2 regions of the Streptomyces sp. TAA486 genome follow, and region 2 is predicted to be linked to the other one. Evidence: riboswitches for the same ligand, from Rfam matches in the RefSeq annotation. Region 2 holds a riboswitch; the other holds the start of a gene.
What was found. A riboswitch is a leader RNA that binds a small molecule or an ion and turns the genes downstream of it on or off. The one in region 2 is predicted to bind cobalamin.
Positions count from the first base shown of each region.

Region 1: linked by a shared signal. The riboswitch ahead of I004_RS33360 (hypothetical protein) and the one ahead of I004_RS0102405 (ribonucleoside-diphosphate reductase subunit alpha) in region 2 are both predicted to bind cobalamin.

Region 1 is NZ_AUEV01000007.1:43,873-48,566, reverse strand. It holds gene I004_RS0111050 (cobyric acid synthase) at 1-881, opposite strand, end outside; gene I004_RS0111045 (cobalamin biosynthesis protein) at 878-1,840, opposite strand; gene I004_RS33360 (hypothetical protein) at 1,843-2,076, opposite strand; cobalamin riboswitch at 2,129-2,259, opposite strand; gene I004_RS0111040 (hypothetical protein) at 2,454-2,681, opposite strand; gene I004_RS33355 (inorganic phosphate transporter) at 2,811-4,115, opposite strand; gene I004_RS0111030 (class II aldolase/adducin family protein) at 4,336-4,694, shown strand, end outside.
Region 2 is NZ_AUEV01000001.1:517,469-522,162, forward strand. It holds gene I004_RS0102405 (ribonucleoside-diphosphate reductase subunit alpha) at 1-2,167, opposite strand, end outside; cobalamin riboswitch at 2,347-2,475, opposite strand; gene I004_RS0102410 (GNAT family N-acetyltransferase) at 2,521-3,021, opposite strand; gene mctP (monocarboxylate uptake permease MctP) at 3,100-4,694, opposite strand, start outside.

The DNA of each region.
Region 1 (4,694 bases), on a different contig from region 2:
ACCGGCACGACGGCGACGCGCAGCACGTCGCTTCCGTGCGGGGGCGCCGTCGCCGACTCGCGGACGGTGCTGCGGGAGACCCTCCCCCAGACTCCGTCCGGGGGGACCCCCAGCCCGTCCTCCTCGTCGATGCCCAGCCCGTGGCGGAAGGGCAGCACGCCCAGTACGGGCCGGCCCGTCAGCCCGTGGAGCATCTCCAGACCCGGCTCCAGCAGCGCCACGTCGCCGCGGAACTTGTTGACCACGTACCCCGCGAGCAGTTTCTGGTCCCGGTCCGCCAGCAGCGCCGTCGTGCCGAAGAAGGAGGCGAAGACGCCCCCGCGGTCGATGTCCCCGACGACCACGACGGGCAGTCCGGCGGCCCTGGCCAGGCCCATGTTGACGATGTCGGTGCGGCGCAGGTTGATCTCCGCGGGGCTGCCGGCGCCTTCGCAGATCACCGCGTCGTGCGTGCGCCGCAGCTCGGCGAGGCAGTCCGCGACCGTGCCCAGCAGCCGCTCCTGCTTGCCGGAGTGGTAGCCGCCCGCGCTCATCTCGCCGACCGGCTTGCCGAGCAACACGACCTGGCTGCTGCTGTCGCTGCCGGGTTTGAGCAGCACGGGATTCATCAGCGCTGTCGGCTCGGTGTTGGCGGCGGCAGCCTGCATGGCCTGCGCGCGGCCTATCTCGGCGCCCTCCAGCGTCACGTACGAATTGAGCGACATGTTCTGCGCCTTGAAGGGCGCGACCTTCAGGCCCTTGCGCGTCAGCCAGCGGCAGATGCCTGCGGTGACGACGCTCTTGCCGGCGTCGGAGGTCGTGCCCGCGACGAGAAGTCCGCCGCCCTGCCCGCCGGCACCGGGCCTTCGCGCATGCCTGCCTTGTTCACCGGCCGTCGTCATCCGATGCCCCTTTCCGCCCGGCGCTTCCTGCCGAACGCACCGGCCACCGAGGTCACCAGCAGCGCCAGGGCGCTGACACGCCGCGAGAGTTGGACGGCTGCCGCGATGTCGTCCGTACGTACAGCGCGGCCAGGGGAGTTGAGGACCGGCCGGTGCTCGGTGCGTCCGCCGTAGCTGAGGGTTCCGCCCAGACGCACGCCCAGAGCGCCGGCGAACGAGGCTTCCACCGGGCCTGCGTTGGGACTGGGATGCGAGGGGGCGTCGGTACGCCAGGCACGCAAGGCCCCGCGCGGCGACGGACCGGCGAGCGCGGCGAGCGCGGCGGTCAGGCGTGCGCCCGGCCATCCCGCGGCGTCGTCCAGGCGGGCGGCCGCCCAGCCGAAGCGCAGGTGACGCGGCGACCGGTGACCGAACATCGCGTCGAGGGTGTTGACCGCGCGGAAGGCGGCCATGCCCGGGGCTCCGGCGGCCGCGCCCCACACCAGGGCGCCCACGACCGCGTCCGAGGTGTTCTCCGCCACCGACTCCACGACGGCCCGCGCGATGGCGTCCGCGTCCAGCGCCTGAGGGTCGCGGCCGCACAGATGCGGCAACAGCCGCCGCGCGCCCGCGACATCGCCGCTCTCCAGAGCGGCGGCCACGGCAAGGGCCTCCCGGCGGAGCCCGGTGCCGCCCAGCACGGTCCACGTCACTGCGGCGTCGGCGAGGGTGGCGCCACCGGTGCCCGCGAGAGCGCGTGCGGTGCGGGAGAGCGTGGTGACGGCAGTGACGGCTCCGGCGACGGTCAGCGCCGTGTGCAGGGCGCCCGCACCGCGGTGGTCCCGCCACAGGGCGCGCTCGGCAGCGGCGGCGGCCCGGCCGAAAGCGGCCACGGGGTGCCCTCGGCGGGGGTCGCCCAGCAGCGCGTCGCCCAGTTGACCGAGGGCCGCGCCGCATATGTAGGCGCGATGAGCCCGCACCGTCAGCGTGCCGTTGTAGTGCCTCGGAGGAGCATGCCGCGCCGCGGGCGGCCACGGTGCGGGACGTGCCTGCCGGGGACGCGGACGTTCATGTCGTCACGGAAGCCGTCGCGGAAGTCGTCGTCAAAGCTGTCGCCGCAGCCGCCGTGGACGCGGGCGGGGACCCGCGCGGCAGCGGCAGCCGTCGCGGACTCGGGAACGGACACGGGCGGGGGAGAGGCTGAGTAGCCACGCATGACGGAGTCCTCACTCAGGGTCCTCGCCCTGGTTCGACGTGCCGGCGGCGAGAGTCTCCTGGCTCCCGGATCGCTGCGTCCCCCGGCCTTCCCGCCCGTCGAACTGATGGGCCGTGGCCTTCGGTTGGGGGTGCGCTCCCCGGTGACAGTGGCGGGACCGCGCCGGATTCGCACCGGCTTCCTCTCCTGCCGCCGTTGGGCATCGGCAGTCCACCACGTACCAGGAGGGGCGTCAACTCGCCCTTGACCTGCGACGGGAGAGTGTGAGCAGGCACACGGGGAACCCCGCCGCCGCATGGAAAAGGGGTACGGAGCGCTGCTCCGTACCCCTTCCGGTATCGGCGGCCGCTGTCAACGGTTCGCCGGCGCCCGGTCGTTCAGGGCGCGGTGATGATGTAGATGCCGTAGGCGACGGCGGCCGCGCACAGCGCGAAGCACGCGTACGACCCGGTGCGTGCGAGCACGGACGCGCCACCGCCGTGCGAGCCGCCGGCCTTGCCGGCGGACGCACCCACGATGCCGAGCGTGAACACGCCCACCAGGGCGACCGTGGCTACGAGGCTCACGCCGAATACCTCGCCGAGCGCTGCCCAGTCGATGTCCATAGCGTTTCCCTGTCTGTCTTCCGGGCCGGGATCGCGATCCGTGGTCCGGGTGTGTGGTCCGGTTGTGACTGCTGGTCGGTTGCCGAGCCGGTGCGGTGCGGAGCCCGTGGACCGCACCGGCCCGGTCACCTAGCCGAGAGTGGAGGCCGCTCGCCCGCGCTCCGTCTCGGTCTGCGAAGACGAACTCGCCGTGCCGACGCCCTCCGGGGTCCTTGCCGGCCCCCCGTTGCCGTCCGCCCTGTTGTGGGCCGACGCCACGGGCGGCGGCGCGACGGTACGCAGCGCTGCCGTGACGACCCCGGCGGGTTCCGGCCCGGAAGTCCCGGGCAGGGCCGCGTCGTTGACATTCGTGTGGTCGACGGGCTGGCGGCGCGAGAGCAGCCAGATGCCGCCGCTGATGGCGAGCGCGAGCGCCGCGACCGTGCCGACGCCCCAGTCGCCCTGCCGCGCCAGCACCGCAGCACCCGCGGCGACGAGCGCCGCCGCCGGAAGCGTCAGGCCCCAGCCCGCCACCATGCGGGCCGCCGTCGACCAGCGCACGACGCCGCCCTTGCGGCCGACTCCCGAGCCCATGACGGCGCCGGAGCACACGTGCGTGGTGGAGAGGGAGAAGCCGATGTGGGAGGAGGCGAGGATCGTGACCGCGGCGGAGGTCTGCGCCGCGAATCCCTGCGGAGGCTTGATGTCGGTGATGCCGTTGCCCATGGTGCGGATGATCCGCCAGCCGCCCAGATACGTACCGAGGGCGATGGCCAGCCCGGCCGAGACGATCACCCAGGTCGGCGGGTCCGCCTGCGGGGCGATCACGCCGCCGGTGATCAGCGCGAGGGTGATGACACCCATGGTCTTCTGCGCGTCGTTGGTGCCGTGGGCGAGGGAGACCAGCCCGGCGGAGGTGATCTGCCCCGCACGGTAGCCCTTCGCGGTCTGCTGCTCGTCGGCCTTGCGCGCCGCCCGGTAGGTCAGTCGCGTCGCGAAGAGCGCGGCGAGGCCCGCGACCAGCGGAGCGGCGATCGCCGGGATGAGCACCTTCATCACCACGGTGCCGCCGTTGACGGCGCCGATGCCGACGGAGGCCACCGTGGCGCCGAGGAGGCCGCCCATCAGCGCGTGGGAGGAACTGGAGGGAAGCCCGGCGAGCCAGGTCAGCAGATTCCAGATGATCGCTCCGACCAGCCCGGCGAAGATCACTTCAGGCTGGATACCGGAGCCTTCGTCGATGATTCCTGATGAGATGGTCTTGGCCACCTCGATGGAGAGGAACGCTCCAACGAGGTTGAGGACCGCCGACATCGCCACCGCTGTCTTGGGCTTGAGGGCCCCGGTGGAGATGGTGGTGGCCATGGCGTTGGCCGTGTCGTGGAAGCCGTTCGTAAAGTCGAACACCAAGGCCGTGACGATCACGATCCCGATGAGAAGCGTGATGTGTTCCATTCACCCAGGCACAATCAGCTCGATGGTTGATGTCCAGATGAACGTAGGGAGAACGGGTGAACGGAAGGTGAACTGCGGCGGGCCTCGGGGTGTCACCTCACGGGGTCTGTTGTGAGCGGCGTCACACACCCGTCCCACCAGTGTCTTCGCCCTCTTCAACGGCTGCGGCAGGGCCTGGCGGCGGCGCACGCGAAGAACAGCAGCAGAGGAGGAACAGGCCGTGGAGTCGGCTGAATTGCTCGGCGCCTGGCGGGAGTTGGTGCACACCGCTCGGCGCACGACCGCCGAGGGGCTCGTCGTGGGAACCTCCGGCAACCTCTCCGTGCGAGTGGGGGACACGGTTCTCGTGACCCCTAGCGGTCTCTCCTACGAACGCCTCGGCGACGCCGAGTTGTGCGCCGTGGACCTCGAAGGGCGGCGCACAGCCGGGAGTCTGTCGCCGACGAGTGAACTCCCCATGCATCTGGCCGTCTACCGGCACACCGGCGCGCGGGCGGTGGTGCACACGCACGCAGTGCACGCCACGGCCGTCTCCACCCTCGTGCCCGAAGTCCCCGCCGTTCACTACATCACGGCCGA
Region 2 (4,694 bases):
CGAGGTACGGGGTGCGGGCGGCCGCCATGTCGATCAGTGAGCGCTGCGGCAGTTCCCACGCGGTGCGGAAGAGCCGGCGGACGTCCTCGGGGATGCGCTGGATGTCCTGCACCGAGCCGCTGCTCTCGCGCAGTTGCTCCCGGGTGCGCTCGTCCCACAGCCCGAGCCGCTTCAACTCCGCGACCAGATAGGCATTCACCTGCAGGAACTCGCCGCTCAGCGTTTCCCGCTTGAAGAGGTTGGAGACCTGCGGCTCGATGCACTCGTACACGCCGGCGATGGCGGCGATGGTCGCGGTCGGTGCCACGGCGAGGAGCAGGGCGTTGCGCATACCGGTCCGGGAGATGCGGGCGCGCAGGGCCGACCAGCGCTCCGGCCAGGCCTGTTCGGCCTGCGGATAGTGGTCGGGGTGCAGCACTCCGCGCGCCGTACGGGTCTCCTGCCAGGCCGGCAGCGGGCCGTACCGCTCGGCAAGGTCGGCACTGGTGTCGTACGCGGCGAGCATGATCCGTTCGGAGATCCGCGTGGACAGCTCGCGCGCCGCCTCGGAGTCGAAGGGAAGCCGCATGCGGAAGAGGACGTCCTGGAGACCCATCAGGCCGAGCCCGACCGGCCGCCAGCGGGAGTTGGAGCGCTCGGCCTGCTCCGTCGGGTAGAAGTTGATGTCCACGACACGGTCGAGGAACGTCACGGCGGTGCGGACGGTGGAGTCCAGCCGCTCCCAGTCCATCTCGCCCGACTCGCTCACGTGGGCCGCGAGGTTGACGGATCCCAGGTTGCAGACGGCCGTCTCGCCGTCGTCGGTGACTTCCAGGATCTCTGTGCACAGGTTCGAGGAGTGCACGATGCGGCCCGGCCGGGCGGTCTGGTTGGCGGTGCGGTTGGAGGTGTCCTTGAACGTCATCCAGCCGTTCCCCGTCTGCGCGAGGGTGCGCATCATGCGCGCGTACAGCTGACGGGCGGGCACCTGCCGCACGGCGAGGCCTTCGGCCTCGGCCTCGCGGTAGGCGGCGTCGAACTCCTCGCCCCACAGGTCGGTGAGCCGCGGAACGTCGGCGGGCGAGAACAGCGACCAGCCGGCGTCGGCCTCCACACGGCGCATGAACTCGTCCGGGACCCAGTGCGCGAGGTTGAGGTTGTGCGTGCGCCGGGCTTCCTCGCCGGTGTTGTCACGGAGCTCCAGGAACTCCTCGATGTCCGCGTGCCACGTCTCCAGATAGACGCACGCGGCTCCCTTGCGCCTGCCGCCCTGGTTCACGGCGGCGACGGACGAGTCCAGCGTGCGCAGGAACGGCACGATGCCGCCGGAGTGCCCGTTGGTGCCGCGGATCAGCGAACCGCGGGCACGGATACGGGAGTAGGACATACCGATGCCGCCCGCGTGCTTCGAGAGCCGCGCCACCTGCTGGTAGCGCTCGTAGATCGAGTCCAGCTCGTCCTTCGGCGAGTCCAGCAGGTAGCAGGACGACATCTGCGCATGCCGCGTACCGGAGTTGAAGAGCGTGGGGGAGGAGGGAAGATACGCGAGCGAACTCGTCAGGGCGTAGAGCTGCGCCACCTCCTCGGCCGACTGTGCCGACTCGTCCGCGGCCAGCCCGCAGGCGACGCGGAGAAGGAAGTGCTGCGGTGTCTCGATCACCTGCCGGCTCGGGGGATGGCGCAGCAGATAGCGCGAGTACACCGTGCGGAGACCGAAGTAGCCGAAGCGGTCGTCCGCCCCGCCGGCGACCGCGTCCTCGACCAACGCGTCCAGGCGCTCCGCGTGCGACCGCACGAACTCGGCCGTGCGGTCGGCGATGAGGCCCTCGCGGTGCCCCGTCGTGACGGAGGACGAGAAGGACTCCGCGCCCTGGCCACGGGCCTCGTCGCGGATCGCGAGCGTGAGCAGCCGCGCCGCGAGCTGCGAGTACGCGGGCTCCTCGCCGATGAGCCCGGCGGCCTCCTCTGCGGCGAGCGCCCGCAACTCGGCTTCGCCGGCGCCCTGTCGGCGGCCGCGCAGCACCGCCGTGGCGATCCGCTCGGCCCCGGTGCCCGGCAGGTCGGCGGTCAGCTCGGTCAGGGTGCGCAGCAGCGCGGCGTCGTCGGCCGGTGGCGGCGCCGACGCGGCCGTGGGGGCACGCGCGGCTCCCGCCGTGGCTTCTGGTGCGGGTGCGGGTGCGATGGTCACGGGATGTGCTCTCCCTCGCTCGGATCAGCTACCGGATCACCGGGGGAGCGCACAGGCGGGCGCAGAAAGGGCATGCCGCGTCGGCAACGCGGCGGTCCTCGCGGCGTCCACCGGCCCAACCCTCGGGACCCGGACGTCAGTCGACACGGCCGGCAGGCACTCGGACTCGCGACGACGGCTCATCGCAACTCATGCCGGAAGGGATCCGGGCAGAGCGGAGCAGCACATCGCACACCGTTGCGGGACAGTTCCGGATTCGCACCGGATTCCCCTGCGCGGCAGCGAGTACGAGCATACATCTAGTGGCGGGATGCGCCACTCACCCCCACATGTTGTGTCGGGGGAGTGGAAGATCACAGTTCCAGGGCGAAGGCGCGCAGAAACAGGCCCGGATACGGCTCCCAGTCCCTCTCCGGTGTGCGGACGAACCCCAGTCGTCCGTACAGCCGGTGCGCCGCCGACATCTCCTCGGTGCTGCACAGCACGAGCCGTATCAATTCCCGTTCGCGCGCCCGGTCCACACACGCCCGCACCAGGGCCTCGCCCGCCCCGCGCCCGCGCCCCTCGGGCTTCACGGCCAGCATCCTGAACTCGCCCTCGCCGGGGCCTGCCAGGTCCGCGTACTCCCCGCCGTCCCCGACGAAGGCGACCGCGCCGAGCATCGAGCCCGTGGCGGTGTCGACGGCGACGAGCAGCTCCGTATGCTGCGCGCGGCGCCGCGCCGCACGCAGCACGGCCAGATACGGGTCGTCCGCGCCGAACGTCAGCAGGCCGTCCCCGAGGTACGCACGCGCGGTCAGCTCGCCCACGTCCTCCAGCTCGTCGTCCCGCGCCGGTCTGATGGTGATGTCCATGGAACGAGCATGCCGCGCCCCACTGACAATCGAGCTGTCAGTGGGGCGCGGGCGGTATCCGTTGTGGTGGGGGTGCGATCAGCCTGCGGCGGTCGGCGCCGGCAGCTCCTCCTTGACGCCCGGGTCGCCGGCGTCCGCCGTGTAGTCCGACGGGCGCGTCTCGTCGATGCCGTCAGGCGCCTTCACGGCCCGCAGCACGAAGGTGAGCGCAACGGCGACGACCACGTTGAGCACGAAGGCGGTGAGGCCGATGTAGCCCATCTCCCCGATGCCCGGGATGATGTCGTTGGGCCCGCCGAAGTGCTTCTGCGACGGCAGCGTCGGCGACGGGACGCCGTACGCCGTCAGCGTGCCGTAGAGCATGCCCACGGCCCAGCCGGCCAGGAGCGCCCACCGGTGGAACCAGCGGGTGAAGAGGCCGCCGACGAGTGCAGGGAACGTCTGGAGGATCCAGATGCCGCCCAGCAGCTGGAAGTTGATCGCCACCGTCTTGTCCATGCCGAGCACGAAGATCAGGGCGCCGACCTTCACCAGCAGCGAGGTGACCTTGGAGACCTTGGTCTCCTCCGCGGGTGTGGCGTTCGGCCGGAGGAAATCCTTGTAGATGTTCCTGGTGAACAGGTTCGCGGCCGCGATGGACATGATGGCGGCCGGTACGAGCGCGCCGATCCCGATCGCGGCGAAGGCGACGCCCGCGAACCAGGACGGGAACATGTTCTCGAAGAGCTGCGGGATCGCCAGCTGCCCGTTCTTGACCTTGATTCCCGCCGCGATCGCCATGAAGCCCAGCAGTGCGAGCAGGCCCAGCATCAGCGAGTACAGGGGCAGGATCGTGGTGTTCCGGCGGATCACGTTGCGGCTGCGGCTGGAGAGCGTCGCGGTGACCGAGTGCGGATACATGAAGAGTGCGAGCGCGGAGCCCAACGCCAGCGTCGCGAACGCCCACTGGTTGGCCGAGCTCGGAGTCAGTTCGCCCTTCGGCTTCCCGGTGGTCGGGTTCGTCTGCGACAGGGCGTCGCCGGCCTTGGCGAAGATGTCGTCGAAGCCGCCGAGCTTGATGGGGATGTAGATGATCGCCACCGCGATGACGATGTAGATCAGCGTGTCCTTGACGAAGGCGATCAGCGCCGGCGCCCGCAGTCCGGACGAGTAGGTGTAGGCAGCCAGCACCGCGAACGCGATCAGCAGCGGCAGGTCCTTGATGAACCAGTGCGTCGACTCGCCACCGCCGATGCCCATGACGTCCAGCACCGACTGGATGCCGACCAGCTGCAGCGCGATGTACGGCATCGTTGCCAGGATGCCCGTCACGGCCACGGCGAGCGCCAGCGACTTGGACCCGAAGCGGCCGCGCACGAAGTCCGAGGTCGTCACGTATCCGTGGCGGTGCGAGACCGACCAGAGCCGGGGCAGGAAGGTGAAGATCAGCGGGTAGACGAGGATCGTGTACGGAACGGCGAAGAAGCCTGCCGCGCCCGCCGCGTAGATCGCCGCCGGCACCGCCACGAAGGTGTAGGCCGTGTAGAGGTCACCACCGAGCAGGAACCATGTGACCCACGTCCCGAAGCTGCGCCCGCCCAGGCCCCATTCGTCGAGGCTGTCGGCGTTCTCCGCCTTGCGCCAGCGCGCGGCCAGGAAGCCCATCACGGTGACGAGGACGAAGAAGAAGATGA